Regions from separate parts of the Streptomyces sp. NPDC026301 genome, predicted to be linked through region 2. Evidence: riboswitches for the same ligand, from Rfam matches in the RefSeq annotation. Region 2 holds a riboswitch; the other holds the start of a gene.
The links. Region 2 has a riboswitch for thiamine pyrophosphate ahead of thiO (glycine oxidase ThiO). Riboswitches for the same ligand answer to the same signal wherever they lie in the genome.

Region 1: another riboswitch for thiamine pyrophosphate. It lies ahead of thiM (hydroxyethylthiazole kinase); the one in region 2 lies ahead of thiO (glycine oxidase ThiO).

The regions. Positions count from the first base shown of each region.
Region 1 is NZ_JBVHPN010000004.1:148,019-162,676, forward strand. Features, by position in the region: gene ACZ4MH_RS08570 (ribonuclease H family protein) at 1-346, shown strand, start outside; gene ACZ4MH_RS08575 (amidase family protein) at 343-1,542, shown strand; gene ACZ4MH_RS08580 (STAS domain-containing protein) at 1,584-2,063, opposite strand; gene ACZ4MH_RS08585 (DUF3662 domain-containing protein) at 2,290-2,673, shown strand; gene ACZ4MH_RS08590 (dienelactone hydrolase family protein) at 2,726-3,529, shown strand; gene ACZ4MH_RS08595 (penicillin-binding transpeptidase domain-containing protein) at 3,581-5,215, opposite strand; gene ACZ4MH_RS08600 (hypothetical protein) at 5,251-5,691, opposite strand; gene ACZ4MH_RS08605 (GNAT family N-acetyltransferase) at 6,140-6,883, shown strand; gene ACZ4MH_RS08610 (GNAT family N-acetyltransferase) at 7,082-7,879, shown strand; gene ACZ4MH_RS08615 (lysophospholipid acyltransferase family protein) at 7,876-8,676, shown strand; gene ACZ4MH_RS08620 (DedA family protein) at 8,669-9,319, shown strand; gene thiE (thiamine phosphate synthase) at 9,289-9,966, opposite strand; gene thiM (hydroxyethylthiazole kinase) at 9,963-10,805, opposite strand; TPP riboswitch at 10,810-10,905, opposite strand; gene ACZ4MH_RS08635 (purine-cytosine permease family protein) at 10,967-12,349, shown strand; gene ACZ4MH_RS08640 (HelD family protein) at 12,595-14,658, shown strand, end outside.
Region 2 is NZ_JBVHPN010000011.1:73,406-88,063, reverse strand. Features, by position in the region: gene ACZ4MH_RS20650 (phytoene desaturase family protein) at 1-1,181, shown strand, start outside; gene ACZ4MH_RS20645 (hypothetical protein) at 1,300-2,385, opposite strand; gene metF (methylenetetrahydrofolate reductase [NAD(P)H]) at 2,422-3,339, opposite strand; gene thiE (thiamine phosphate synthase) at 3,488-4,138, opposite strand; gene ACZ4MH_RS20630 (Rv2175c family DNA-binding protein) at 4,221-4,586, opposite strand; gene ACZ4MH_RS20625 (NAD(P)/FAD-dependent oxidoreductase) at 4,678-5,856, opposite strand; TPP riboswitch at 6,054-6,167, shown strand; gene thiO (glycine oxidase ThiO) at 6,165-7,394, shown strand; gene thiS (sulfur carrier protein ThiS) at 7,391-7,681, shown strand; gene ACZ4MH_RS20610 (thiazole synthase) at 7,691-8,545, shown strand; gene pknB (Stk1 family PASTA domain-containing Ser/Thr kinase) at 8,684-10,639, shown strand; gene ACZ4MH_RS20600 (deoxyribonuclease IV) at 10,689-11,570, shown strand; gene ACZ4MH_RS20595 (DUF4396 domain-containing protein) at 11,640-12,059, shown strand; gene ACZ4MH_RS20590 (sulfite oxidase-like oxidoreductase) at 12,090-12,713, opposite strand; gene bfr (bacterioferritin) at 12,869-13,345, shown strand; gene ACZ4MH_RS20580 ((2Fe-2S)-binding protein) at 13,362-13,676, opposite strand; gene ACZ4MH_RS20575 (class II 3-deoxy-7-phosphoheptulonate synthase) at 13,811-14,658, opposite strand, start outside.

The sequences.
Region 1 (14,658 bases), on a different contig from region 2:
GCCCGCGCACCAGGTGGACGGCGACCCGCTCAACGACTTCGCCGACCGCGCGGCCAGCCAGGCCGCCACCGCGCAGGAGGCCGCGGGCAGCGAGTACGGCTCCCCGGCCCCGCCCGCGTCGGCACCGGCCCGCGCCGGCGCCGCCCGCCGCGCCCCGGGCGCCGCCAAGTCGTCCGCCGCGCCGAAGCGGCGCGCCTCGGCGTCCTCCGCCCGTACCCTCAAGGCCAAGTTCCCCGGCCGCTGCCGCTGCGGCCGCGCCTACACCGCCGGCGAGACCATCGCCAAGAATCCGCAGGGCTGGGGGCACCCGGACTGCCGGGTGGGGGCGGGGGAGAGCGGGGAGTGACCCACCCGGCGCCCACCGCCACCGGGATCGCGGCGGCCGTGCGGGCGGGGGAGGCCGGCGCCGTCGAGGTCGTCTCGGCCGCGCTGGCGCGGATCGCCGAGACCGATCCGGAGCTGCACGCGTTCGCCGAGGTGTGGCGGGACGCGGCGCTGGGCCGGGCCGCCGAGGTCGAGCGGCTGGTCGCCGCCGGAGCGGACCTGCCCCTCGCCGGTGTACCGCTGGCGGTCAAGGGGCTGCGCGGCGCGCGGTCCGCCGCGGCGCGGGCCCTGGTAGCGGCCGGGTGCGTGCCGGTCGGCGCGACGGCGGTACCGGGGCCGGGCACGCCGTGGCAGACCTGGGGGCTGGGGCGGGGCGGACATACGCGTAACCCCTGGCGCGCCGACCGGACGCCCGGCGGCTCCTCGGCCGGGTCCGCCGCGGCGGTCGCGGCCGGTCTCGTACCGCTGGCCACGGGCAGCGACGGCGCGGGTTCGATCCGGATTCCCGCTGCCTGGTGCGGCGTGTTCGGCCTGAAGGTCACCAACGGCCTGCTGCCCTCGCCCGACCGCACGGGCCTCGCCGCGCCAGGAGTACTCACCCGGTGCGCGGCGGACGCGGCGGCGTATTGGGGTGTGGTGCGGGGGGCGTTGCGCACGCCGCCCGTGGACGAGGGCGGTGGCGCCGCCCTCACCGGCAGTGCGCCTCTTCCCGCCCTCTGGTCCGCCGATCTCGGCTTCGCCGAGCCGGATCCCGAACGGGTGGAGATCGTCCGTCGGGCGGCCGGCCGGCTCGCCGAGGCGGGCGTCGTCCGGCTCGTGGCCGAGGACGCGGTCCGCCTGACCGACCCCGGCTCCGCCTGGCTCGCCCTGCGTACACCGGGAGCGGACCCGACCGCCGCCGAGCGGGTACGCGCGGACAACGACCGCCGGCTCGCCGTCCTCTTCGCGCGCGCTCCGCTCCTGCTGACGCCCGCCACCCCGAATCCGCCGCACGGTCACGAGGGTCCGGGCGACCGCTACAGCACCGCGCTGACCTGGGCGTTCAACCTCAGTGGGCATCCGGCGGCGAGCATTCCGGCCGGTTTCGGTTCGGACGGCTGCCCCGCGGGCCTGCAGCTCGTGGCCGCGCACGGCGGCGAAACCCTCCTCCTCGCCGTCGCCGCCGCGGCGGAGCGGGCCGCCGGGCTGTGCGCGAGGGATCTCATGCCGGAGGGGTGAGGAATTCCAGGAGCGCGGCGAGGGCCGTGGACCGCCTGCTTTCAGGCCGGTGCCGACCCGGACCGGTACCCGTACGCCGGCCCCGACGGGCACGTCTGCTCCAAGGGGCTCGATTCCGGCGGACCCGGCGACCCCGGCGGGCCCGGCCAGCCGGGTCGCTCCTCCCGGGGCAGCGTGGCCAGCGCCTGGGCCACCGTGGGGAACGCGCGCAGCAGCTCGTCGGAGCCGGTGAGGTGCAGTACGCGGGCGACGTTGTGGCGTACGCGGGCCAGCAGCAGCCGGCCCTGTCGCCGCTCCAGGAGCCATTGCAGGCTGAGCAGGCAGTTCAGGCCGCGGGAGTCGCAGAAGGTGAGAGCGGCGCAGTCCAGGACGACATGGCGGTGGCCGCGGTCCAGGAAAGTACCGACGGAGGCGCGGAAGAGCTGCTCGGTAAAGTGATCGAGCTCGCCGCTGATCCGCAGCACCGCGCCCGCCTCACAGGAGGCGAGCGCGGTCATCTCTAAGCCGTCGGGAAGCGGCATCTGGCAACCTCATCGTGCGGGGAGATGTGGGGAGAGGTGAGCGACTCTCACGTTGCTGACAGTAGCGGGTCTTGTTCTTGGAAAGCGTGTGATTTCCTGCCAAGCGTGCCAATGGCCGGAATGGCTCCCTGGGCATGACAAGAGTGCTCCGGGCATGACAACGGCTCCCTGGGCATGACAAGCGCGGGCGGCGGGCACCCGGCGTGGCATGGGACTGCTCACGCAAATGGAAGACGCGGTGGAGCACTGGGAACACACCCTGGTCAATCGGGTGTTCCGGAGTGATCCGGTGCGGTTGGTCGATGCCCTGCGGCGCGAGTGCGACGACCACGCCGTCGTGTGCAGCGAGAGCCGGATACTGGTGCCCAACGCCTACGACATCGAGCTCGCCCGCTACGTCCACCAGGAGCTCGGCGAGCGGGACGAGCACGTCGGACGCGCGCTGACGGACGCCCTGGCCCGGCACGCGGCGGACCACGGCTACGAGTGGGCGGGGCCGCTCGCCGTCCATGTCGCCGAGACCAGGCACCGGCTCCCCAACGGGCGCTATCGCATTACCAGCCAAGCCCTGCCGCACATCGCCCCGGACGCCTTCGAGGCCCCCGCATGAGGCACGATGGTCGCCCGGGGAACGGTGACCCGGGAAACGGTGAGGAGAGGGCATGGCAGCGCAGACGGAGAACACGGGGAACACGGGGAACACGGCGAAGACGGAATCCAGGTCGGTGACGATCAGCACGCCGGACGGGGCGTGCGACGCGTTCGTCGCGTACCCGGAAGGGGGCGGCAGCCACCCCGCCGTGCTGTTCTACATGGACGCCATCGGCCTGCGTCCGGTGCTGGAGAACATGGCCCGCGAGCTCGCCTCGCACGGGTACTACGTGCTGCTGCCGAACCTCTTCTACCGGCACGGGAAGGCGCCCGTCGCCGAACTCCCCGACCTCAGCAGGCCGGAGGGCCGGGAGGCGTTCCTGGCGAAGATCATGCCGATGGTCCACGAGCTGACCCCGGAGCTCGGGATGCGCGACGCCGGCTGTTTCCTCGACTTCCTGGCCGGTCAGGAGGAGGTGCGTCCCGGTGCGGTGGGCCTGACGGGCTACTGCATGGGCGGCGTACTCTCGCTGCGCACCGCGGCGCGGTACCCGGACCGGGTCGCCGCCGCGGCGAGCTTCCACGGCGGCCACCTCGTCACCGAGGCGCCGGACAGCCCGCACCGGCTGGCCGGTGACGTCGAGGCGGAGCTGTACTTCGGGCACGCGTCCCAGGACGACAGCATGAACGCCGGGCACATCGCCGAGCTGGAGGCGGCGCTGGCGGCCGCGGGCACGACGTACCGCTCCGAGGTGTACCCGGACACCATCCACGGCTTCACCATGTCCGACACCGCCGCCTACAGCGAGGCGGGCCTGGCCCGGCACTGGGACGCGCTGCTGGACCTCTTCGCGCGCACGCTGAAGCCGGCCTGAGCCGAAGCGCCCCTGAGCTGAAGCCCTGGCCGAAGAGCCGAAGAACAGGCCCTAACCCGCGCGCAGTACCCGCGCCACGACCGGGCCCGCCGCGTCGCCGCCGTGGCCGCCGGACTGGACCAGGGCGGCGGCCGCGAGGTCGTCGCTGTAGCCGGTGAACCAGCTGTTGGACCGGGCCTGCCCGTCCTTCTCGGCGGAGCCGGTCTTCGCGCCCTTGTCCCCGCCGACGCCCGCCATCGCGGCGACCGCCGTGCCCCGGCCGACGGTCGCCGCGTGCATCATCTGCCGCAGCTGCCGGGCGACGGAGGGGGCCAGTGGGTGCGCGGTGGCCAGGGGCCGGCCGTCGAGCCCCTGCGGTACGAGAACGGGCTGCCGGAAGCCGCCGTTGACCACGGTCGCGGTGACGGACGCCATGGCCAGCGGGCTCATCTGGACCTTGCCCTGGCCGATGTACGAGGCGGCGGTCTCCACCCCGGACGACTCCGGGATGCTGCCGTCGAAGGACGGTATGCCGGTCTGCCAGTCGTCGCCGCCGAGCCCGAAGGAGTCCCGGGCCGTTGTGCCCAGCGCGGTGCCCGCGACGCCCTTGTCGTTGAGCGGCTTGACGGCCTTGATGAACGCGGTGTTGCAGGACCGGGCGAACGCGTCGGTGAGCGTGCCGTCCGGTATCGACAAGTCGTCGAGGTTGTGGAAGGTGTAGCCCTCCCAGGACACGGTCGGCGGGCAGGCGGCCCGGCCCGCCGCGTCGCCCACGCCGTTCTGCAGGATCATCGCGGCCGTGACGATCTTCATCGTGGAGCCCGGCGCCACTCTGCCCAGCATCGCCGCGTCGTAGCCGTCCGTACGGTTGTTGGCCACCGCGCGGATCTCGCCCGTGCTCGGCCGGACGGCCACGACCGACGACTCGTCGTACTCCTTCACCGCCAGCTCCGCCGCCGCCTGCACGTCCGCGTCCAGCGTCGTGTGCAGCGTCCCGGCCCGGCCCTTCCGGAGGGTGACCAGGGTGCGGGTGGTCTCGCCCTCCTCGTCCTCGATCCGCAGCCCGATGCTCCGCGTGCCGCCGGCCTCACTGCCGTACTTCTCCCGCAGGCCGTCCAGGACGGGCCCGAGCGAGGGGTAGCGCTCCTTGGTCAGTGGCCGGCCGCGGTGGTCGACGGCCTTGATCTCCGGCGCCGCGCCCGCGTCCGTGATCAGGTTCTCGCCCTCCTCGAGCCGCGGGTGCAGCACCGCGGGCCGCCAGTCCACCAGCGGCTTGTGCGTGGTCCGGCCGCGGACGACCCGCAGCTGGGAGGCGTACGACAGGGGTGCGGTCCGCCCCTTGTACGACACCTTCGCCGTGACCTTGTACGGAACGGTCGTGCCGGACCGCTCACCCGGCGTGATCACCAGGTGAGTGAGGTGCGCCTGGTGGTGGAATCCGGCCAGTTCGGTCCGGGCGACCTCCCGGTTGTCGGTGAGCGCGGCGGCGGCCGCGCTGTCACCCTTCGCCCAGGCGGCGAGGAAGTCCTTCGCCGTCTCCGAGGTCTCCTCGGCGCTGGGCGGGCCGGTCGGTACCGCCTGCGTGGTGCCGCCCGTGCCGCCGTACCCGGTGATCCCGTTCACCAGGTTGTAGCCGCCGTACAGCACGACCCCGCCCACCACGACGCACACCCCGCCGACAATGGTGGCCTTCACCCCGCTGCGCATTCCGCGTCCCCCTCCCCGAAGCCCCTTGAACAAGATCAAAGGGGCATTGAGAAGCACGGTACGGGGCGGACGCGATGAAAGGGACGTTCGAACGGAAGTCCGTTATCAGATAGCGATCCCGGCATACGGAGGCCGCTTCGGCGCGGCGCTGCCCGCGCGTCGGGCAGGCGTCTGCTCGGGGACGGGGCCACGGTGTCCGAGGCGTCGTACTCGACCGAGCAGTCCACCTCGTGGTGGGCGCAGAGGACCTGGGCCAGCCGGACGAGGGCGGCGGCACCGTCCGCCCGGCCCACCCGGTGCAGGTCGACGACGACCGCGCCGCTGCCCGGGCGGATGACGGCGTTGAGGAGCCGTCCCAGGTGCGGTTCGGCGGCCGGACGGATCGGCCGGTGCACCTCGATGACGGTGCGGTCGGCGTACCGGCGTACCGCGACCGGGGACGGGCCGATCCCGGCGTCCGCGCGGCCGGCCGCCACGGCGGTACCGGCCGGTCGGGCCACCCGGGAGGGCACCGATAAGTAGGCCGGCCGGAGCCGGCGGAGGACAGAGCTCCACAACGGGTGCAGGGTAGGGGCGGTCCACGTCATCGCGGTCTCCCTCGGCATCAAGACCTGTGGGACAAGCCGTCGCGGCCCGCCGTGCCGCGACGCGGGAGCGAGTGGGATTCTGCCACCCCTCCGCGCCCGGCGGACAGGGCCGCTCGGCCTCGTACTGGGACCGGCAGGCTCTGTTGGGCCCGGCGCCGGGGCGCGGTAGGGGAGCCTGCCGAATGGCGGGGACGAACGGTGTCTTTCGGCCGATGCCGGGTCCGGAGGGGCACTCGTAGCTTTCATGGTCGAGCGGCGCACCCGCCGTTCCGGCGGTGCTCGTCCGCCGGGCGTGCGTGCCGGCGCCGGCCGTCCCCAGGAAGGGAGAACATTTCTCATGCTCTCGGTATCCACCGCTGCCGCGGCCACCGGTTCCTACGTCACCTCCATCGCGGACACGACGGAGGAGATACGGGCCGCGCAGCGGCTGCGCCACCGGGTCTTCGGCGGGGAGCTGGGGGCCCGGCTGCGCACCCCGCTGGCCGGCCACGACGTCGACGGCTTCGACGCGTCGGCGGACCACCTGATCGTGACGGACACCGCCAGCGGCGAGGTGGTCGGCACCTACCGCCTGCTGCCCCCGGGGCGCAGCGAACGCTCGTACTCGGAGGGCGAGTTCGACCTGCGGGCGCTGCACGAGCTGCGCGGGCGGATGGTGGAGGCCGGGCGCTCGTGCGTGCACCCGGACCACCGGACCGGCGCGGTGATCAACCTGATGTGGGCGGCGCTCGCCCGGTACGTCCTGCTCTCCGGCCACCGCTACCTCGCGGGCTGCGCCTCCGTACCGCTGGCCGACGGCGGCCAGGCGGCCTGCCACGCCTGGCTGTTGGGGACGGCGAAGCATGCCTCCCCGGCCGATCTGCGGGTCCACCCGCACCGCGCGTGGACACCGCCGGGCGTGATCGAGAACGAGCCGAGTTACGCGCTGCTGCCGCCGCTGCTCCGCGGCTACCTCCGGGTCGGCGCCTGGATGTGCGGGGCACCGGCCCACGACCCGGAGTCCGACGTCGCGGACTTCTTTGTGCTGCTGGACATGGAGCGGATCGACGACCGCTACCGGCGCTTCTTCCTGGGGGAGTAGGGATAACCCTGGTACGTACCGGTGCCGGGCTCCTCCGGCCGACGGAACGGGACCCCTGACGAAGGTCAGGGGCCGCCTCGGACCTTCGGGCACTGCGGCGCGGCTCACCCGGCTCCTACCGTCGGTCGGGAACGGTGCGGGGACTTCGAGTACCCGTTCCCACGCCGTGGACACCCAGCGAACGGAGACCCCACACCCATGACCACGACGCCATCGACCGCGACGCCTTCGACCGTGACGTCATCGACCGCGACGCCGTCGACCGTGCAGGAAACCCGCTCCTACGTCACCTCCCTCGCGGACTCCACCGAGCAGATACGCGCCGCCCAGCGGCTCCGCCACAAGGTGTTCGGCGAGGAGCTGGGCGCCACCCTCGACCCGTCGCTGGCGGGCCACGACACGGACAGCTTCGACGGCCTCGCCGACCACCTGATCGTCACCGAGACGGTGACCGGCGAAGTGGTCGGCACCTACCGGCTGCTGCCGCCGGGACGCAGCGAACGCTCGTACTCGGAGGGCGAGTTCGACCTGAGCGCACTGGCCGGCATCCGGTCCCGGACGATCGAGGCGGGCCGCTCCTGCGTCCACCCCGACCACCGCTCCGGCGCGGTGATCAACCTGATGTGGGCCGCGCTCGCCCGGTACGTCCTGCTCTTCGGCCACCGCTACCTCGCGGGCTGCGCCTCGGTGCCGCTGGGCGACGGGGGCCGGGCGGCGGCGAACGCCTGGTCCCTGTGCGCCGACAAGCACGCCCCGCCCGCCGGCATGGCCGTCCGCCCGCACCGCCCCTGGCAGCCCGCCGGGCGGTCGGCGGACGCCGAGCCCGGATACGCCGGGCTGCCCCCGCTGTTCCGGGGATATCTGCGGCTGGGCGCCTGGGTGTGCGGGCCGCCCGCGCACGACCCGGAGTTCGGCGTCGCCGACTTCTTCGTCGTACTGGACATGGAGCAGCTCAACGACCGCTATTACCGCTATTTCCTCGGAGAGTCACGATGAGCCCCTGGGGCGTCACGTCACCCTGCACGCCCGGCTGCGCCGTACACGCCGTGCCGCACCTCTCCGGCGGAGAGCGGGCCGGGCGGTACGCGGCTCTGGCCTGCGCCTTGGGGCGCGGCATGGCGGCCGGGCCGCGCCTCGCCGACCCGCGGGTGATGCGGGTCAGGGCGCGCGCGGTGCTCCGCGCCCTCGGGCTGCGGCTGGAGAGCAGTACGCCGTCGCTGAGCGTGCCGCGCGGACCCGGCGGCCCGGGGACGCTCATCGTGGCGGACCACATCTCCTGGCTCGACGTCATCGCCCTGCTGGCGGTGGAGCCGTCGATGCCGCTGGCCAAGCGGGAGGTGGGCCAGTGGCCGGTCTTCGGGGAGCTGGCGCGCAAGGCGGGGGCGCAGTTCATCGACCGGGACGGGCTGCGCACGCTGCCGGGGGACGTGGCACAGCTCGCGGCCACGTTGCGCGGCGGCCGTTCGATGCTGGTGTTCCCGCAGGGCACGACCTGGTGCACAGAGTCGGGCGGCGGCTTCCGGCGGGCGACGTTCCAGGCCGCGATCGACGCGGGGGCGCCGGTCCGGCCGGTGACGATCACGTACCTGCAGCACGGCAGGCCCAGTACGGTGGCCGCGTTCCTCGGGGACGAGGACTTCGCGACCTCGCTGCACAGAGTGATCGGCGCGAGAGACCTCACGGTACGGGTCACCGCCCACCCGGAGCTGGACCCCGGGCGACGGGACCGGCGGGCGCTGGCCGCCGAGGCGCACGCGGCGATCTGCGGCACCCGGCCGCCGGTCCATGTCTGAGCTGTTCGACCAGTTCGCGGAGCTGGTCAGGACGCAGCTGGACTCGCCCTGGCTCTGGCTGATCGTGCTGCTGGTGGCCGGCCTGGACGCGCTGCTGCCGTTCATGCCGAGCGAGACGACGGTGGTGACGGTGGCCGTGCTGACCGGCGCCGACCTCCAACAGCTCGCGCTGCTGGCCCTGGTGGCGGCGCTGGGCGCGCTGGGCGGCGACTGCCTCGGCCACGCCATCGGCCGCTGGGCGGGACCGCGGGCCATCGACCGGCTGCTGCGCGGCGAGAAGGGCCGGCGACGGTACGCGTGGGCGCGGGCCATGGTCGGGCGGCACGCCACGACGCTGGTGGTGGCGGGCCGCTTCCTGCCGGGCGGTCGGGTGGCGTCCGCGCTGTCCACCGGCAGCCTGCGGTTCCCGCTGCGCCGCTTCGTCCTGCTGGACGCGGCCGGCGCCGCGCTGTGGGCCGTCACCAGCACCGCCATCGGGTACGTCGGCGGCGCGGCCTTCACCGAGGAACCGGTCAGCGGACTGCTGCTGGCCTTCGCCCTGGCGCTGGTGATCGTGACCGTACTGGAGACCGCGCGCCGGCTGACGGCCCGTCGGGGGCGGGGCACGGTGGCTCAGGAGGCCCGGCCCCACGCCTCCGCGTAAGCGCGCGCCGCCGTACGGGGGTCGGCGGCCGCGCAGATGCCCGAGACGACCGCGCCGCCCGCCGCGCCCGCGGCCCGCAGCGGCGCCATGTCCGCCACTGTCACCCCGCCGATCGCCACCGCCGGGAGCGGCGTGGGCGGCGCCAGCCGGGCGAAGCCCTCGATGCCCAGCTCCGGCGGCGCGTCCGCCTTGGTGCGGGTCGCGTGCAGCGCGCCGATGCCGACGTAGTCGACCCGGGCCCGTTCCCCGGCCGCGGCCCGCAGCTCGTCCTCCGTGGCGGCGCTCAGCCCGATCACCGCTTCCGGCCCGGTCAGCGCGCGGACGGCGGCCACCGGCAGATCGGACTGGCCGACGTGCACCCCGGTCACCCGCGCGCCGGCCGCGCGCGCCGCCAAGTACACGTCCACCCGGTCGTTGACGAACAGTGCGACCCGCTCCGGCAGTACCGCGGCGATGCGCAGCACCGTGCCGAGGAAGTCCCGGGCGGCACCGTCCTTCTCCCGTACCTGGACCGCGGTCACCCCGCCGGCCACGGCCTCGGCGACCGTGCCCGCCACGTCCCGGCCGCACGCGGCGGCCTGCGCCGCGTCGGTGACCAGGTACACGGAGAGGTCCGGCGGCGCGGGCAGATCCTCGTTCCCGCTCACGCCCACGAGACCGCCGCCCGCTTGGTGAGCGTGTCCTCGTCGAGGCCGTACAGCGCGTCCAGGAAGGCGGCGGCGAAGGTGCCGGGACCGTTGCTGCGCTCGGCCGCGACCTCGGCGGCCACGGTGTAGACCGTCACGGCGGCGACCGCGGCGACGAGCCGGTCACCGGACGGGGCCGGGGACGTCGAAGCGGGCGGGGCGAAGGCCGCCAGCACCGCGCCGAGCGCGCACCCGCCGCCGGTCACCCGGGTCAGCAGCGGGTCCCCGTTGGCGACCCGTACCGTCCGCTCGCCGTCGGTGAGCAGGTCGACCGGTCCGGAGACCGCGACCACGGCGCCCGTGGCGCGGGCCAGCGTGCCCGCGGCTTCGGCCGCCGACTCGACCTCGTCGGTGGCGTCCACCCCGCGCCCGCCGCCCCCGGTACCGGACAGCGCGATGATCTCCGAGGCGTTGCCGCGTACGACGGCCGGGCCCTGCGCGGCCAGCCGGTGCGCCAGCGCGGTCCGTACCGGCAGCGAGCCGATCGCCACCGGGTCCAGCACCCATGGTGTTCCCGCGGCGGCCGCGGACGCCACCGCCTCGGTCATGGCCGCGCGCTGCTCGGCGTGCGGCGTACCCACGTTGACCAGCAGCCCGGAAGCCGCCCCGGCGAACGGGCCGGCCTCCTCGGGGATGTCCACCATGGCCGGGGCGGCGCCCAGCGCGAGCAGCACGTTCGCGGTGAAGTTGGCAACGACCTGGTTGGTGAGGCACTGCACCAGTGGTGTTTCATGGCGTACGCGGATGAGCGCTTGCCGGGCAGTGGCAAGCAGGTCGTCGGCGGCGGCCGGACGCGTCATAGGGGCATTCCTTCTGTGACATCCCTTCGCTGGTGCGAGCCAGATCAGGTTCGACGGGTGTGATCTCAGCCCTTGAGAGGGGGCACCCCGTGTCTCGTGTGCCCCTCATGCTACTCGCACCCCGTTCCCGATCCGGAACCCCGACCTCCGCTGGAATCCCCATGACCATCGAGCGTCCCGTGTTCGACGGGCGTATGCCCGCCGGCGCCGGCGACCTGTCCGTCGAACGGCACGGCATCGGCCCGGTGCCCGAGAACAACCGCTACGGCCGCCCCGGCCGCCTGTTCACCGTCTGGTTCGCGCCCAACCTGACCATGACCGGGGTGTTCACCGGCACCGTGGGCATCGGCCTCGGGCTCGACTTCTGGACCGCGTTCGCCGCGATGGCGCTCGGCACGCTGCTCGGCGCGGCGCCCTCCGCCTACCTCGGTACGTGGGGCAGCCTCACCGGCACGGGGCAGCTGCCGCTGGCCCGGCTCGCCTTCGGCCGCGGCGTCGTGCTGCCCGGCGTCCTGCAGTGGCTGTCCTCCATCGCCTGGGACGCGCTGATCGGCCTCTTCGGCGGCGACGCGCTGGCCCGCCTGGCCGGCTGGCCCTTCTGGCTGGGCGCGCTGACCGTGCTGCTTCTCCAGGGCGTCGTCGGCGTCCTCGGATACGAGGCCATTCACCGCCTCCAGACCGTGATGACCTTCGTGCTCGGCGCGGCCTTCCTCGCGCTCAGCGTCAAGCTGCTCGACGGCGTCCCGCTGCCGTCGGCATCCACCGCGCACGGCGCCGACCGGGCCGGCGCCTTCCTGCTGACCACCGCGGTCGCGCTGAGCCTGGCGATCTCCTGGGCCCCGTACGCCTCGGACTTCAGCCGGTACCTGCCGCGCTCCGCGTCCCGGCAGCGGATGTTCTGGTACACGCTCCTCGGCATGGCCGCCGCGTACCTCTGGGTGCAGACGCTCGGCCTGTGGGCGGCGGGCCTGTTCACCGACCAGACGGCGGCGGGCGTGCAGAAGCTGCTCGGCGGCGGGGCGCTGGGCGCCTTCGGGCTGCTGGCCATCGCCGCCTCGGCGGTGTGCAGCAACGCCATGAACGACTACAGCGGTTCGCTGGCGCTCCAGACGGCCGGGGTCCGCATCCCGCGCCCGCTCGCCGCGGCCGTTGCCGCCGTGCTCGGCTTCCTGCTCGTGCTGTGGATGCACGCCGCCGACACCACGGCCCGCTTCCAGAACGTGCTGCTCTTCGTCGGCTACTGGATCCCCGGCTTCATCGGCGTCGTCGCGATCGACTGGCTCGCCCGAAGGAGGGCGCGCGGCGGCGCTCCGGTCGACGTGCACGCGGAGTTCGACCGGCCGCAGCCCTGGTGGCCGGCGGCCCTCGCCTTCGTCGCGGCCTTCGCCGTCGCCGTGCCGTTCATGGACACGTCCCTGTACGTCGGCCCGGTCGCGGAGGCGCTGCACGGCGGCGACCTGGCGTACTTCGTGGCCTTCGTGGTCTCGGTCGCCGTGTACGCCCCGCTGCGGCTGCGCCGCGTCCGCGGTGACCGACCGCGGTAACGGAAGCCCGGGCACAACAAAACCCCGGTCGCATTGGCGGCCGGGGTGGGTCTCCGCGTATATTGGGAGTTTCCATGCCTCGATAGAAACCTGGGCATGGCGAAGCTTTATGGAGTCATCTTAACCAGGCGGGAGCCGAATTGTCAATCCAGGTGCCGGGCGAAGAGTCGGACGTGCGGCCGGGCCGGTCCGCCGACGAGGAGACAGCCCACGCGGAAACGCGCCGCGAGCAGGAATTCATCGACATGCTCTACGAGCGCCTCGGCGAGCTGCGCGCCGGGGCGGGTGCCGCGGTGGAGGGCGCCCTGGCGGCGGCCGACACCGGCACGCTGCAGGCGCGGCTGGAGCGGGACGTGACCGTGGCCGAACAGGCCGGGCTGCTCGCCGCCTTCGACTCCGGTGAGAACGGCCTGTGCTTCGGCCGGCTCTCCTTCCGCGACGGCGCCGACCACCACATCGGGCGCATCGGCATCCGGCGCGACGACGCCGAGCGCACGCCCCTGGTCATCGACTGGCGCGCCGATGTCGCCCGCCCCTTCTACCTCGCCACCGGCCACACCCCGATGGGGCTGCGCCGCAGGCGCCACATCTCCACCGAGGGCCGGCGGGTCACCGCCCTGCACGACGAGATCATGGACCTCGCCGACACGGTGCGCACCGGCCACGAAGGTACCGACGCGGACACCGTGCTGCTCGCCGCGCTGGACGCGGCGCGCACCGGCCGGATGCACGACATCGTGCAGACCATCCAGGCCGAGCAGGACCGCATCATCCGCGCCCCGCACCGCGGCGTCATGGTCGTCGAGGGCGGCCCCGGCACCGGCAAGACCGTCGTCGCCCTGCACCGCGCCGCGTACCTGCTGTACGCGCACCGCGAGCTGCTCGCCCGCCGCGCGGTACTGATCGTCGGCCCCAACCCGGCGTTCCTCGGCTACATCGGAGAGGTGCTGCCCGCGCTCGGCGAGACCGGCGTGCTGCTCGCCTCGCCCGGCGAGCTCTTCCCGGGCGTCCACGCCACCGGCACGGACACGCCCGAGGCCGCCGCGGTCAAGGGCGACGCCGCGATGGCCGATGCCCTGGCCGCGTACGTACGGGACCGGCAGACCCTGCCCGATCCCGTCACCGTCATCCCGCACGAGGACGGCGACCTGCTGCTGGACGCGGACATCGTCCTGGAGGCCCGGCACCAGGCGCGCGAGACGAAGCTGCCGCACAACCTCGCCCGCCCGCACTTCGCCTTCCGCATCATCGACTCGCTGACCGCCCAGCTCGCCGACCGGCTCGGCGCCGACCCGTACGGTGGCCCCAACTTCCTCGGCCCCGACGACATCGCGCAGCTCGGCAAGGCCATCGCGGCCAGCGGCGAAGTGCACCGCGCGATCGGCGAACTGTGGCCCGTCCTCACCCCGCAGGAACTGGTCGCCGACTTCCTCGCCGACCCGGCGCATCTCCCCGAGGCCGACGCCGCCGCGATCCGTCGCGAGGGCGGCGAGTGGACCGCCGCCGACATCCCGCTGCTGGACGAGGCCGCCGAACTGCTCGGCGAGGACGACTCCGCGGCCCAGGCCGCCGCCGAGGCCGAGCGCCAGGAGCGCATCGCGTACGCGCAGGGCGTGCTGGACCTCTCGTACGGCTCCCGCACCCAGGAGTTCGAGGACAAGGACGACGAGGACTCGGAGGTGCTGGCCGCGCACGACCTGGTCGACGCCGAACGCCTCGCCGACCGGCACGAGGAGGCCGACCACCGCACCGCCGCCGAACGCGCCGCCGCCGACCGCACCTGGGCCTTCGGCCACATCATCGTCGACGAGGCGCAGGAGCTGTCCGCGATGATGTGGCGGCTGCTGATGCGCCGCTGCCCGACCCGCTCGATGACGCTGGTCGGCGACCCGGCGCAGACCGCCGAACCCGGCAGCTGCGGGACGTGGGAGTCGATCCTCGCGCCGTACGTCGGCGACCGCTGGGAGCACGTACGCCTCGGCGTCAACTACCGCACCCCCGCCGAGATCATGGCGGTCGCGGCGGCGGTGATCCGGGCCGCGTACGCCGGGACTCCGACGGCCGAGGCGTTCGAGCCGCCGCGCTCGGTCCGCTCCACCGGCGTACCGCCCTGGTCCCACCGCACCGACGACCTGCCGCGCGCGGTCGCCGAAGCGGTCGCCCGGGAGGCCGACGCCGAGGGCCGCCTCGCGGTCATCGCCCAGCGGCACCACCACGAAGCCCTGCTGGCCGCGCTCCCCGCCGCGTCCGCCGGTCCGACCCCCGACCTGACCAGCCCGGTCGTCCTTCTGGACCCGCGGCAGGCCAAG
Region 2 (14,658 bases):
GCGAGCGCTGGAGCGCGCTGCTGGGCCGCGCCCGGGAAGCCTGGGACCGGACCCGTCGGCCGCTGCTGGAGGAGCCGCTGTGGCCCGACTGGCGGGTGCTGGGCCGCGAGCCGTATCCGGCCGTCGGCCACAAGGGCCTGCTCAAGCGGCGCCCGGCGCGCACCCTCGCCGAGGTCGCGGCCCTGGAGCTCAAGGACCCGCGGCTGGTGGCGCTGCTGGAGAGCCACGCGCTGGCGTACGGCTTCGACCCGCGCACCGCCCCCGCGAGCGCCACGGTCCTGCCGTACATGGAGCAGACCTTCGGCTCGTGGTACATCGGCGGCGGGCTGCGCGCGCTGGCCACGGCACTGTACGAGCGCTGCCTGGCCAGGAAGGTGGAGTTCACCTTCGGTGCCGAGGTGCGGCGGCTGGTCGTCAAGGACGGCCGGGCGGCCGGGGTGGAGCTGGCCGACGGGCGGGTGGCGGACGCCGACGTGGTGGTCGCGGGCGTCGACCCGTGGACGCTGGCCGGGCTGACCGGCGACTCCCCCGGCGCGGCCGGGAAAGTCCGCAGCGCGGACGACGTGCTGCCGCCGGCGGCGCCGCCGAGCGGGCGGTTCAGCGTGCTGCTGGCGCTGCGCGGCGCCCGGGAGACGGGCGCCGCGCACCGTACGGTCGTGCACGCCGCGGACCGGGAGGCGGAGCTGACCGGCGTCTTCGGGGGCGGCGGGCTGCCGCAGGCGCCCACGGTGACGGTGCTGCGCCCCGACGACCCGGCGCAGCGGCCCGACGAGGACCACGAGGCGGTGACGCTGACGGTGACCGTCCCGGCGCACGCGGAGGGCGGCGCGGAGGGCGTCGACTGGACGGCGGACGGCGTGGCCGAGGCGTTCGCCGACCGGATGGTCGCGGCGGCCGCCGCGGCGGTGCCGGGCCTGCGGGACCGCGTCCTGTGGCGGGAGATACGGACACCGGCGGACACCGCCGCCGACACGGGCGCGCGGGGTGGCGCGGTGCCCGGCCCCGCGCTGGCCGGGCTGGACGGCCAGGCCCTGCGCCCGGCCAACCGCACGCGGATACCGGGCCTCTACACGGCCGGCGGCTGGTCCCACCCGGGCGGCGGCCTGGCCCATGCGGGCATGTCCGGCGCGCTGGTAGCGGGCCTCGTCGTCAACGGCGACGACTGGCGCGGCTCCCAGTAGCGGGACGGGCCGACGCGGCCCCCGCGACCGCTCCGGCCCCGCCCGGACCACTGCGGCCCCGCCCGGACAGCCGCGCCGCCTCGGACCGGCGCTCAGCACCGGTCCCGAGTACCGGCGCTCAGTACCGGTACTGCTGCTCGTCGTACCCCTGCTGCTGGTGCGGGTAGCCGTAGCCCTGGTGCTCCGGCTGGTATTCGGGCTGGTGCGGGGGCTGTTCGGGCGGGAGGTCGCCGCCTCCGCGCTGCTGGGGGACCCAGACGCCGCCGGGCGGGGTCTCCGGGACCGCGCCGTAGTACTGGTCGTAGCCCCCGCCGTACTGCTGCGGGACCTGGCCGCCGTGGCCGTAGGGGTCCTGCCCGCCGTAGGGGTCGGCGGGCGGGTAGGGACCGGCCTGTGCGTAGGGGTCGTACGGCGCGCCGTACGGGTCCTGGCCCGCGTACGGATCGGTGTATCCGGCCGGGCCGCCGCCGTGCCCGTCGCCGTAACCGCCGTAGGGGTCGGCGGCGTAGCCGTCGTGGGCTGCGGCGGGCTCGTAGTAGCCGCCGTAGGGGTCCTGCGGGTCCTGTCCGGCCCGGGCATCGGTGCTGTAGATGCCGTACTGGCCGGTCTCGTCGGGCAGCGGCTGCGGGGCGTAGACCGGGGCGACCTGCGTGGCGTCCGCGCCGTACGGGTCGGCGTAGGCGTCCGGGCGGGCGTCGTAGGCGTCCGTGTACGAGGCCGCGACGGCGTCGGGCGAGTAGCCGGCGGGACCGGCGTACCCGGTCTGCGCGCCGTACTCGTCGGCGTCCTGACGGCCGTCGGCGCCCTGGCCGTGGCCGTCACCGGCCTCCTGCGGGCCGTACTCGTCGTCGTCCGGGAAGGGGCCGGCCGCGGGGCCGGCGGCCTCCGGGGTCGGTTCCGCGGCGGCCCGGCCGCCCGAGCGCCGCCCCCTGCGGCTCACCCGGGGCCGGCCGGCCTCGAGCGCCCAGCCCATCGTGAAGCCGCGCCGGAAGGACAGCGTGACGTAGGTCTGGCCCACCGCGAAGGTGATCGCGCCGACCGCGATGACCACGATGGACGGCAGGACCACGCCGATGACGACGCCGAGGAAGCCGAAGAACGCCAGCAGCCGCCAGCGCAGCCGGGCCTTGTACTGCAGCAGCACCTCGCCCAGCAGCCAGAGCGCCACGATGCCGAACGCGAGGTAGAGGATCGTCCAGCCCATGTACGCCCCTGTTTCCGCCGCTGTGGGCCACCGTGGTCAGGTCTGCTGGTGCAGACCCAGATTCTCGTAGATTTCCAGCGTCGCCGTGGAGTGGTTCAGGGTAATGAAGTGCAACCCCGGAATGCCCTCGGCGGTCAAGCGTGCACACAGCTCCGTGGCGTACTCGATACCAATGGAGCGTACCGCCGCGGGATCGTCCTTGACGGCCAGGATCCGTTCCGCCAGTTCGGGCGGGAAGGCCGCGTTGCTGAGCTGCGCGAACCGCTCGATCTGCCGGACGTTCGTGACCGGCATGATCTCCGGGATGATCGGCGTTTCGCAACCGGCGGCGGCCACCCGGTCACGAAGGCGCAGATAGTCCTCCGCGTAGAAGAACATCTGGGTGATCGCGAAGTCGGCGCCCGCACGGCACTTGTCCACGAAGTGCCGGATGTCGGTGTCCCAGTCGGTGGAGCGCGGGTGCATCTCGGGGAAGGCCGCGACGCCCACGCAGAAGTCGCCGGACTCCTTGATCAGCCGGACCAGATCGGCGGCGTACGCGATGCCCTCGGGGTGGCGCACCCACTCGCCCAGCGGGTCGCCGGGCGGGTCGCCGCGCAGCGCCAGCATGTTGCGGATGCCGGCGTCGGCGTACTGGCCGATGATGTTGCGCAGGTCCGCGATGGAGTGGTTGACCGCGGTCAGGTGCGCGACCGGGGTGAGCGTGGTGTCCGTGGCGATCCGCTCGGTCGCCCGGACGGTGCCCTCACGGGAGGTGCCGCCGGCGCCGTAGGTCACCGACACGAAGGTCGGGGCGACGGCCTCGATCCGGCGGATGGCGTTCCACAGGGTCCGCTCGCCCTTCTCGGTCTTCGGGGCGGCGAACTCGAACGAATAGGACCGCTTGCCGGAGGCGAGCAGTTCACGCACCGTACGTGCGCGGTCAGTCCTGGTGGAAGCTGTACCTAGGGCCATACCGGCAGGTTAACCACCGGCCAGGCAGGCCCCCAACCACGTGCGGCACTATGGACCGGTTTGCCGGGTTCCTGTTCACCAGTCGGACACTTCACGTCAGACCGCTGCTCATCGGCCCGGGGCGCCATGGCGCTCCGTGCGCCCGGCGTCACGCTTCGTACGCGCGGATCCGCTTCGCCAGCTCGGCCGCCGCCGCGGCCGGGTCCGCGGCCTCAGTGAGCGCGCGCACCACCACGACCCGGCGGGCGCCCGCCGCCAGCACCTCGTCCAGATTGCCCGCGTCGATCCCGCCGATCGCGAACCAGGGACGGTCGGGGCGCTGTGCCGCGGCGTACCGCACGAGGTCCAGGCCCGGGGCGTGCCGCCCGGGCTTGGTGGGCGTGGGCCAGCAGGGGCCGGTGCAGAAATAGTCCACGCCCGGCTCGGCGAGGGCGGCGTCCACCTCCGCCTCGGCGTGCGTGGACCGGCCTATCAGGACGTCCTCGCCGAGGATGGCGCGCGCCGCGGGGACCGGCAGGTCGCCCTGTCCGAGATGGAGCACGTCGGAGCCGATGGCGTGCGCCACGTCCGCCCGGTCGTTGACCGCGAGGAGCTTGCCGTGCCGCCGGCAGGCGTCCGCGAAGACCTCCAGGTGGGCCAGCTCCTCGCCGGCCTCCATGCCCTTGTCGCGCAGCTGCACGATGTCCACGCCCGAGGAGAGCACCGCGTCCAGGAACCGCGGCAGGTCGCCCTGCTCCTTGCGGGCTCCCGTGCACAGGTAGAGGCGGGCGTCGGACAGGGCCTGTCGTGCGGTGCTCATCGGGTCTTCCCCCCAGACGGGGCGTACGGACCGGGCCGGCCGGTCCGTACGCCCTTCGGTTGCGGCGGTGGTGGCGGGTGTGTCAGACGGCGAGCGCCTGTGCCCGGCGCTTCACCTCCGTGCCGCGATTCTCGCGCAGCGCCTGCGCGGGCGTCCCCGGCAGGGTCTCATCCGCGGTGAACAGCCACTCCAGCATCTCTTCGTCGGTGAAGCCGTCGTCCCTGAGGAGCGTGAGCGTCCCCACCAGGCCCTTGACGACCTTGCCTTCCTTGATGAACTCGGCCGGCACATGGAGGGCCCTGTTCTCACCGCGGCGCACCGCGATCAGCTGGCCCTCTTTGACCAGCTGCCGGACTCGTGTCACCTCGACACCGAATTCCTCGGCGATGTCGGGGAGGGTGAGCCAGGCGGAAACCAGTCCATCGATCTTTGCGTCAATCTCGGTCACACCCCCAAGCGTGCCATCCCCCACTGACAGTCGGTAGCCGGGCATCGCCATCGGTGCACACCACCGGCCACAGCCGGCGGCCGCGCCGCCGCTAATGCACCTGCGCCGCAGCCGATTTCAGCGGTACCGAGGCGTCCGCCGCGGCCGCCCGGTCCACCAGCGCGCCCCGCTCGATGAGCTTGCGCCCCTGCGCCAGGTCGCGCGGCCGCCCCACGGCCAGCAGCGCCACCAGCGCGCCGTCCCGCAGCCACAGCGCCGTCCAGGCCGCGCTCGCCGGGTCGCCGCGCCAGATCAGCTCGTCGGCGACCTGGTGGTACCCGGCGCACTGCACGAACCGACCGAACTGCTCCGACCAGAAATAGGGCACCGGGTCGTACACCGTGCCCTCCACCTCGCACCGGGCGATGTTCGAGGCGACCGTGCGCGGCCCCTGAAGGGCGTTGTCCCAGTGGTGCACCAGGAGCCGGCGGCCGTAGCGCGCGGACGGGAAGGAGGCGCAGTCGCCGACCGCGTACACATCGGGCACCGAGGTGCGCAGCCGCTCGTCGGCCCGCACGGAGCGGTCCTCACCCAGCTCGACACCGGAGCCGGCCAGCCAGTCCGTGGCGCAGCGCGAGCCGATGCCGATCACCACGGCGTCCGCGGGCAGCGACGTGCCGTCGGCGAGCAGGACGGCGCCCTCCTGCACGGCGGCGACGCGGGTACCCGTACGCAGCGTGGCGCCCGCGTCCGCGTACCAGCGGGCCATGTGGGCGGCGACCTCTTCGGGCAGCGCGCCGGCCAGCGGGCGGTCGGCGGCCTCCACGACGGTGACCTCGCAGCCGGTCTCGCGGGCCGCGGTGGCGAACTCCGCGCCGATCCAGCCCGCGCCGACCACCACGATGCGCCGCTGCGCGGCCAGTACCGGGCGCAGCCGCTGGGCGTCGTCCAGGGTGCGCAGCACGTGCACACCCGGTACGCCCTCGCTGCCCGGGAGGGCCATCGCCTCCGCGCCTGTGGCGATGACCAGCCGGTCATAGGGCACCGGCCCCGCGTCGGTCAGCACTTCGTGGGCGTCGGCGGCGAGTCCGGTGACACTCCTGCCGAGCACCAGCTCGATCCCGAGGGAGGCGAAGTCGACGTCGAAGGCCGAGCCGTCCGCCTTGCCGAGCAGCACTGCCTTGGAGAGCGGCGGCCGGTCGTAGGGCGGGTGCGGTTCGGCGCCGAGCAGGGTGATCGTGCCGCGCCAGCCCTGTTCGCGCAGGGCAACGGCGGTCTGCACGCCCGCCATCCCCGCGCCGGCGATGACGACGCGGCGGGAGCGGTCGGGGGTCCGCGAGTACTCGCTCTGCTGGCTCACTCGATCACTCTAGGACGCGCCCCCTGGCCGGACTCAGCACCGCGCGACGAGATCTCTGACACAGGGTCACCCTCCGGCCCCGCAGAGCACCCTTACCGTGCGTCGGCCACGCGTACTACTCTGACGGCACTTGTACTCGCGGGAGCCCGGACGCACCGGGCTGAGAGGGAGGCTGCGGCGGCCTCCGACCGTACGAACCTGATCCGGGTCATGCCGGCGAAGGGAGGGGCTGGAAGCTCATGCATCCACCTGCACGTATACCGGCGGAGACAGCTGCCGGGCGGCCCGACGTGGTGATCGTCGGGGGCGGCCTGATGGGACTTGTGACGGCCTGGCGGGCGGCCCAGCGGGGCCTGCGCACCACAGTCGTGGACCCGGAGCCGGGCGGCGGCGCCGCGCGGGTCGCGGCCGGCATGCTGGCCGCCGTCACCGAGCTGCACTACGGCGAGGAAACGCTCCTGGGGCTGAATCTCGACTCCGCGGCGCGCTATCCGGCGTTCGCCGCCGAGCTGGCCGAGGCGAGCGGCCAGGACCTGGGACACCGGCGGTGCGGCACGCTCGCCGTGGCCCTGGACGCCGACGACCGCGCCCATCTGCGGGAGCTGCACGCGCTGCAGCGCCGCTGCGGGCTGGACTCGGAGTGGCTGACCGGCCGCGAGTGCCGGAAGCTCGAACCGATGCTCGCGCCGGGCGTGCGCGGCGGGCTCCGGGTGGACGGTGACCACCAGATCGACCCGAGGCGGCTCGCCACGGCCCTGCTGACGGCCTGTGAGCGGGCCGGGGTGGCGTTCGTACGGGAGCGGGCCGGGCGGCTGACGGTCACCGGGGACCGGGCCACCGGCGTCGAGCTGGCGGACGGCACGGCGCTGCCGGCCGGGCAGGTCGTGCTGGCGGCGGGCAGCTTCAGCGGGCGGCTGGCCGGGGTGCCCGAGCACGTACGGCCGCCGGTCCGGCCGGTCAAGGGCCAGGTGCTGCGGCTGCGGATCCCTGCCGCGTACGGCCCCTTCCTGTCCCGCACCGTGCGTGCCGTGGTGCGCGGCGGCCCGCTCTACCTGGTGCCGCGCGAGAACGGGGACATGGTCGTCGGCGCCACCAGTGAGGAGCTGGGCTGGGACACCACGGTGACCGCGGGCGGCGTCTACGAGCTGCTGCGCGACGCGCACGAGCTGGTGCCGGGCATCACCGAGCTGCCGCTGACCGAGACGATCGCCGGGCTGCGCCCGGGGACGCCGGACAACGCACCGCTTCTCGGGCCCAGCGCACTGCCCGGCCTCTTGATGGCCACCGGCCACTTCCGCAACGGTGTGCTGCTCACCCCGGTCACCGGCGACGTCATGGCCCACGCGCTGACCACCGGCGCGCTGCCCGAGGAGGCGCGGCCCTTCACGCCGCTGCGCTTCGGGCCCGCGGCCACCCCTCCCCCCGCCCCGGCGCCGCAGCGCGCCGCACTCCAGGAGCAGACCGCATGACCGCCTCGAAGGCACCCGGCCCCGCGTCCGGGGCCGTCCCCGCCGCCCCGACAGCCACTCCGACAGCCGTCCCGGCAGCCGCCCCGGTGACCGTCTCCGTGAACGGCGAGCCGCGCGAGATCCCCGGCGGCCTGCCGCTCGACCGGCTGGTGGCCACGCTGACCACCGCTTCCAGCGGGGTCGCCGCCGCCGTCAACGAAGAGGTCGTTCCGCGCAGCCAGTGGGCGGCGACCCCGCTCGGCAACGGGGACCGCGTCGAAGTTCTCACCGCAGTCCAGGGAGGCTGATCCGTACAGATGGCCGATACGTACACCATCGAGGAGACCGCCGCCCCGGAGGCGGCGCCCGGCGCGGCACCCGAAGCCGATCCGCTGGTCATCGCCGGTACGGCCTTCCGGTCCCGGCTGATCATGGGGACCGGCGGCGCGCCGAGCCTGGACATCATGGAGCGCGCGCTGCTGGCCTCCGGTACGGAGCTGACCACCGTGGCGATGCGGCGGCTGGACCCGACCGTGCAGGGCTCGGTGCTCTCCGTACTGAACAGGCACGGCATCCGTACGCTGCCGAACACCGCGGGCTGCTACACGGCCGGTGAGGCCGTGCTCACGGCCCGGCTGGCCCGTGAGGCGCTCGGCACGGACTGGGTGAAGCTGGAGGTCGTCGCCGACGAGCGGACCCTGCTGCCGGACCCGGTGGAGCTGCTGGACGCGGCCGAGACGCTGGTCGACGACGGGTTCACGGTCCTGCCGTACACCAACGACGACCCGGTGCTCGCGCGGAAGCTGGAGGACGTGGGCTGTGCGGCGATCATGCCGCTGGGCTCCCCCATCGGCTCCGGACTCGGCATCCGCAACCCGCACAACTTCCAGCTGATCACCGAGCGGGCCGGGGTGCCGGTCGTCCTGGACGCCGGGGCGGGCACGGCCTCGGACGCCGCGCTGGCCATGGAGCTGGGCTGTGCCGCCGTGATGCTGGCCTCGGCCGTCACCAGGGCGCAGGAGCCGGTGCTGATGGCGCACGCCATGCGGCACGCGGTCGAGGCGGGCCGGCTGGCGTACCGGGCGGGCCGCATCCCGCGCCGCCACTTCGCCGAGGCGTCCTCGCCCGCGGCCGGAATGGCCGAGCTGGACCCGGAGCGGCCCGCCTTCTGAGGCATCTCCGCCAGGGGCGCCGGAAGGTCCGCCACCGGCGCCTTGTACCGCCCCGTCGGTCACCGTTCGGCTGCAGTCCGGCCCGTACGGTGCAGAGGGCATGAGGGCGGTGGACAGCTGCTCGTAGACTCGTCTGCCGTGGATACCACCCTTCAGGACCCCCTGGTCGGACAGCTGCTCGACGGCCGCTACCGCGTCCAGGCGCGCATCGCCGCCGGCGGGATGGCGACGGTCTACCGCGCCGTCGACACCCGGCTGGACCGTGTGCTCGCCCTGAAGGTGATGCACCCCTCACTGGCAGCGGACGCCACCTTCGTCGAGCGCTTCATCCGGGAGGCGAAGTCGGTGGCCCGGCTGTCGCACCCGAACGTGGTCGGCGTGTTCGACCAGGGCGCCGACGGCACGTACGTGTACCTCGCCATGGAGTACGTCGCGGGCTGCACCCTCCGGGACGTGCTGCGCGAGCGCGGCGCCCTGCAGCCGCGCGCCGCGCTGGACATCCTGGAGCCGATCCTGGCGGCGCTGGGCTCGGCGCACCGGGCGGGCATGGTGCACCGCGACATGAAGCCGGAGAACGTACTGATCGGGGACGACGGCCGGGTCAAGGTCGCCGACTTCGGCCTGGTCCGCGCGGTCGACACCAATACGACCGCCACCACCGGCACGGTGCTGGGCACCGTCTCGTACCTGGCGCCCGAGCAGATCGAGGACGGCAGCGCGGACACCCGCGCGGACGTCTACGCCTGTGGCGTGGCGCTGTACGAGATGCTCACCGGCAGCAAGCCGCACAGCGGCGGCACCCCCGCCCAGGTGCTCTACCAGCACCTCCACGAGGACGTGCCGGCGCCGTCCGCGCTCGTACCGGGGCTGCCGCCCGAGCTGGACGACCTGGTCGTCGAGGCCACCGCGCGCAACCCCGAGGTGCGCCCGCAGGACGCCGTCACGCTGCTCGCGCTGGCCCGCAACGCCCGCGCGGCGCTCACGGACGAGCAGCTGGACGCGGTGCCGCCGCAGGCGCGGGCCGCGACCGGCCCGGCCGGCGCCGAGGACCGTACGAGCGTGATCCAGCGCGCGGCGGCCGTGCAGCTCTCGCTGCCGCCCGAGGTGGCCGACGCCACCGCCGACGACGCGGCGGGGCACACCAGCCGGCTGGAGGTGCCGGTGGCGCCCGCGGGCGGCGCACGGCGCACGGAGACCGCTCGGGCGCCGCGCCGCAGGACCCTCTTCGTCGTCCTCGCGCTGCTGGCCGCGCTGCTCGTGGGGACCGGCGTCTGGTACGTCACCACCGGCCAGTTCACGACCGTGCCGGCGGTACTGGACATGACGCAGGCCAAGGCCGAGCGGACGCTGCACGGCGCGGGCCTGGACGTGAAGGTGCGGCGGGCGTACAGCTCCACCGTGGAGCGCGGCCACGTGATCTCCACCGACCCGGAGAACGGGCACCGCATCCGGGGCACCGGCACGGTCACCCTCACGCTCTCCAAGGGCCCGGACATCGTCGCCGTGCCCGACCTGTCCGGCACCCCGGTCGCCGACGCCCGGCGCAAGCTGCGCGACCAGGGGCTGACCCCGGGGACCGAGCGCAAGGCGTTCAGCGACGAGGTGGCCAAGGGCTCGGTGATCCGTACGGACCCGGACGCCGGGGCGAAGCGGCGGCCCGGTACGGCGATCGCGCTGACCGTCAGCCGGGGCAGCGCGATCGACGTACCGGACGTGGTCGGCGACGACCGGTCGGACGCGGCGGCGGAGCTGCGGGAGGAGGGCTTCCACGTGAAGTTCGCCGCGGACCCGGTGTACTCGGAGGAGGACAAGGGCGCGATCGCACGGCAGTCCCCGGGGGCGGGCGAGAAGCTGGGCAAGGGGGACACGGTGACGCTCACGCTCTCCAAGGGGCCGCAGATGGTCGAGGTGCCGGACGTCGAGGGCCAGAAGGTGGACGACGCGAAGCAGGCACTGACCGCCGCGGGCTTCGAGGTCGAGGTGAAGAAGCCGTTCTTCTTCCCGACGGACACGGTCGACAGCCAGTCCGTCGACGCCGGCGACACCGCTCCGAAGGGCAGCACGATCACGATCACGCTGGAGAGCAAGCTGTGAGGCGTACCTGACAGCCGGGGACGCCCGGCCGCCTGGCACCCTTGAAGGTGTGAGCACTTCCCCGCAGCGCGCCCGTGAGCGCAATCCGATCGGCGGCCACATCCCCGTGGCCGGCGGTCTCGCCAAGGTCGGCATCCCGTACGCCCAGGAGATCGGCGGCGAGTCCGTCCAGGTCTTCGTCGCCAACCCGCGTGGCTGGGCCACCCCGCCCGGCAATCCGATGCAGGACGAGGCGTTCCGCGCGGCCTGCGCGGAGCGTGCCATCCCGGCGTACGTGCACGCGCCGTACCTGATCAACTTCGGCTCCCACAACCCGGTGACGGTCGAGAAGTCGGTGGAGTCGCTGCGGCACTCGCTGCGGCGCGGCCGGGACATCGGGGCGCTCGGCGTGGTCGTGCACACCGGCTCGGCGACCGGCGGGCGGGAGCGCGCCACGGCGCTGGCGCAGGTACGGGAGTACCTGCTGCCGCTGCTGGACGAGCTCACCCACGACGACGACCCGTGGCTGCTGCTGGAGTCGACGGCCGGGCAGGGCGCCTCGCTGTGCTCGCTGGCCGAGGACCTCGGGCCGTACCTGGACGCGCTGGACCGGCACCCGCGTGCGGGGCTCTGCCTGGACACCTGCCACGCGTTCGCGGCCGGGCACGACATGGCGGCGCCCGGCGGCACGAAGGCGCTGCTGGACGAGCTGGTGGACGTCGCGGGCGAGGGCCGCCTGAAGCTGATCCACGCCAACGACTCCAAGGACGTGGCCGGCGCGCACAAGGACCGCCACGAGAACATCGGTTCCGGCCACATCGGCGCCGAGCCGTTCCGCGAGCTGTTCCGGCACCCGGCGACCGCGGGCGTGCCGCTGGTGATCGAGACGCCGGGCGGCAAGGAGGGCCACGCGGCGGACGTGGCGCGCCTGAAGGAGCTGCGGGACGCCTGAGACACGTCCAGGGAGGTCTCGAGGATCTTGAGGAATACTCACGCACCCCACGCACCGGCCGGCTGGGCGATGGCCGCGCAGGCGACCCTGCACTGCCTCACCGGCTGCGCCATCGGCGAGGTCCTCGGCATGGTGATCGGCACGGCGCTGGGCTGGCACAACGTGCCGACGATGATCCTCGCCATCGCCCTCGCGTTCCTCTTCGGCTACTCGCTCACGCTGCGCGGCGTCCTGAAGGCCGGGCTGGACCTCCGGGCCGCCGTGAAGGTCGCGCTGGCCGCCGACACCCTCTCGATCGCCGTCATGGAGCTCATCGACAACGGCGTGATCGCACTCGTCCCGGGCGCGATGGACGCGCACCTGTCGGAGTGGCTGTTCTGGGGGACGCTGGCGTTCTCCCTCGCCCTGGCGTTCGTCGTCACCACGCCCGTGAACCGGTGGATGATCGGACGCGGCAAGGGGCATGCCGTGGTGCACCAGTACCACTGAGGCCGCCGGCGCCCCCGAAGGCCGTACGGCTCAGAGCTCCGGGCCGTCGCCCGGCCCCTCCTGGTACGAGTAGCGCTGCTCCTGCCACGGGTCCCCGAGGTTGTGGTAGCCGCGCTCCTCCCAGAAGCCGCGGCGGTCCGCCGTCATGTACTCGATGCCGCGCACCCACTTCGGGCCCTTCCAGGCATAGAGGTGCGGCACGATGAGCCGTACGGGGAAGCCGTGCTCCGCGGTGAGCAGTTCGCCGTCCCGGTGGCTGGCGAACAGGCTGCGCTCCCCGGCGAAGTCCTCCAGGGGCATGTTCGAGCTGAATCCGTACTCGGCCCAGACCATCACATGGGTGACATCGGGGGCCGGCGGCGCCAGGTCGAGCACCGTACGCGTCAACACCCCGCCCCATTCGGCACCCAGCATGCTGAACTTCGTCACGCAGTGCATGTCGGCGACGACGGTGGCATACGGCAGCGAGGTGAATTCCTCGTGCGTCCAGCAGTGCTTGTCACCGTCGGCCGTGGCGCCGAACACCCGGAATTCCCAGCGCTCGGGGCGGAACTTGGGAACGGGTCCGTAGTGCGTGACCGGCCATCCGCGCTGCAGACGCTGCCCCGGAGGCAGCTGAGGAGGCTCCTCTTCGCGGCTATCCGGCTGACCCATGCCTCCATGGTGTCAGACCGGGAGGGGTGCTGATGACCAGGGCGGGACCGATTCGGGCAACTCCCACTAAGCGTGCACTTACTGGACGCTCCGCGCGCCCCGGTGCAAGGATGCCCGGCACCTGTTCAGTCGACGTGTGAAGGAGCCCCGCAGTCATGCAGGGAGACCCCGAGGTCATCGAGTTCCTCAACGAGCAGCTGACCGCCGAGCTGACCGCGATCAATCAGTACTTCCTGCACGCCAAGATGCAGGAGAACAACGGCTGGCCCAAGCTCGCCAAGTACACCCGGTCCGAGTCGTTCGACGAGATGAAGCACGCGGAGATCCTGACCGACCGGATCCTCTTCCTGGAGGGCCTGCCCAACTACCAGCGGCTCTTCCACGTCCGCATCGGCCAGACGGTCACCGAGATGTTCCAGGCGGACCGGCAGATCGAGGCCGAGGCCATCGACCGGCTGCGGCGCGGCATCGAGGTCATGCGCAACAAGGGCGACATCACGTCGGCCAATATTTTCGAGAGCATCCTCGCCGACGAGGAGCACCACATCGACTATCTCGATACCCAGCTGGAGCTGGTGGAGAAGCTCGGGGAGCCGCTGTACATCGCGCAGCTCGTCGAACAGCCGAGCTGACGGGCCGCGGGAGCGCTCAGGCGGCTTCGGGGTACCGGGCGGGCGGCTCGACGATCTCGGTCGCGACCGGCTCGGTGACGGACGTCCCGGCGACGGCGGGCTCCGCCGGATCGGCGGCCAGCGGTGTCGCGTCCCCCTGATCGATCAGCGCGCGGCGGGGGCAGCTGCCCCGGCCCAGCAGGGCCTGTATGCGGCGTACGCAGCCGCCGCAGTCAGTGCCGGCCTTGCAGGCGGAGGCGATCTGGCGCGGCGTGCAGGCGCCCGTGCCCGCGTGCGCACGCACCTGCTCCTCGGTGATGCCGAAGCACGAGCAGACGTACACGCGGTTCACCCCCGTACCTTTCCCGTAGCTTCGGATGATCTTGAGTGAGGTTACCCTTACCTTACCCGCCTCGGCGGGCGCTTAACAACGCAGTGGGGCGCGGATCACAGAATCCGCGCCCCACCTTGCGTCTACGCGCCCGTCTACTGGTCCCGGTACATCTCCGCGACCAGGAATGCCAGGTCCAGCGACTGGCTGCGGTTCAGCCGGGGGTCGCAGGCCGTCTCGTACCGCTGGTGCAGGTCGTCGACGAAGATCTCGTCGCCGCCGCCCACGCACTCCGTGACGTCGTCACCGGTCAGCTCGACGTGGATGCCGCCCGGGTGCGTGCCGAGCGCCTTGTGGACCTCGAAGAAGCCCTTGACCTCGTCCAGCACGTCGTCGAAGCGCCGCGTCTTGTGGCCGGAAGCCGCCTCGTAGGTGTTGCCGTGCATCGGGTCGGTGATCCACGCGACCTGCGCGCCCGAGGCCGTGACCTTCTCCACCAGCGTGGGGAGCTTGTCGCGGATCTTGTCCGCTCCCATGCGGGTGATGAAGGTCAGCCGGCCCGGCTCGCGGTCCGGGTCCAGCCGCTCGATGAGCGCGAGGGCGTCCTCGGGCGTCGTCGTCGGGCCGAGCTTCACGCCGATCGGGTTGCGCACCTGGGCGGCGAACTCGATGTGCGCGTGGTCCAGCTGCCGGGTGCGCTCGCCGATCCACAGCATGTGGCCCGAGACGTCGTACAGCTTGCCGGTGCGCGAGTCCGTACGGGTCAGCGCCGTCTCGTAGTCCAGCACCAGCGCCTCGTGCGAGGCGTAGAACTCGACGGTCTTGAACTCCTCCGGGTCCACCCCGCAGGCGTTCATGAAGTTCAGCGCCCGGTCGATCTCGCGCGCCAGCGCCTCGTAGCGCTGGCCCGAGGGCGAGGACTTCACGAAGTCCTGGTTCCAGGCGTGCACCTGGCGCAGGTCGGCGTAGCCGCCGGTGGTGAAGGCGCGCACGAGGTTCAGCG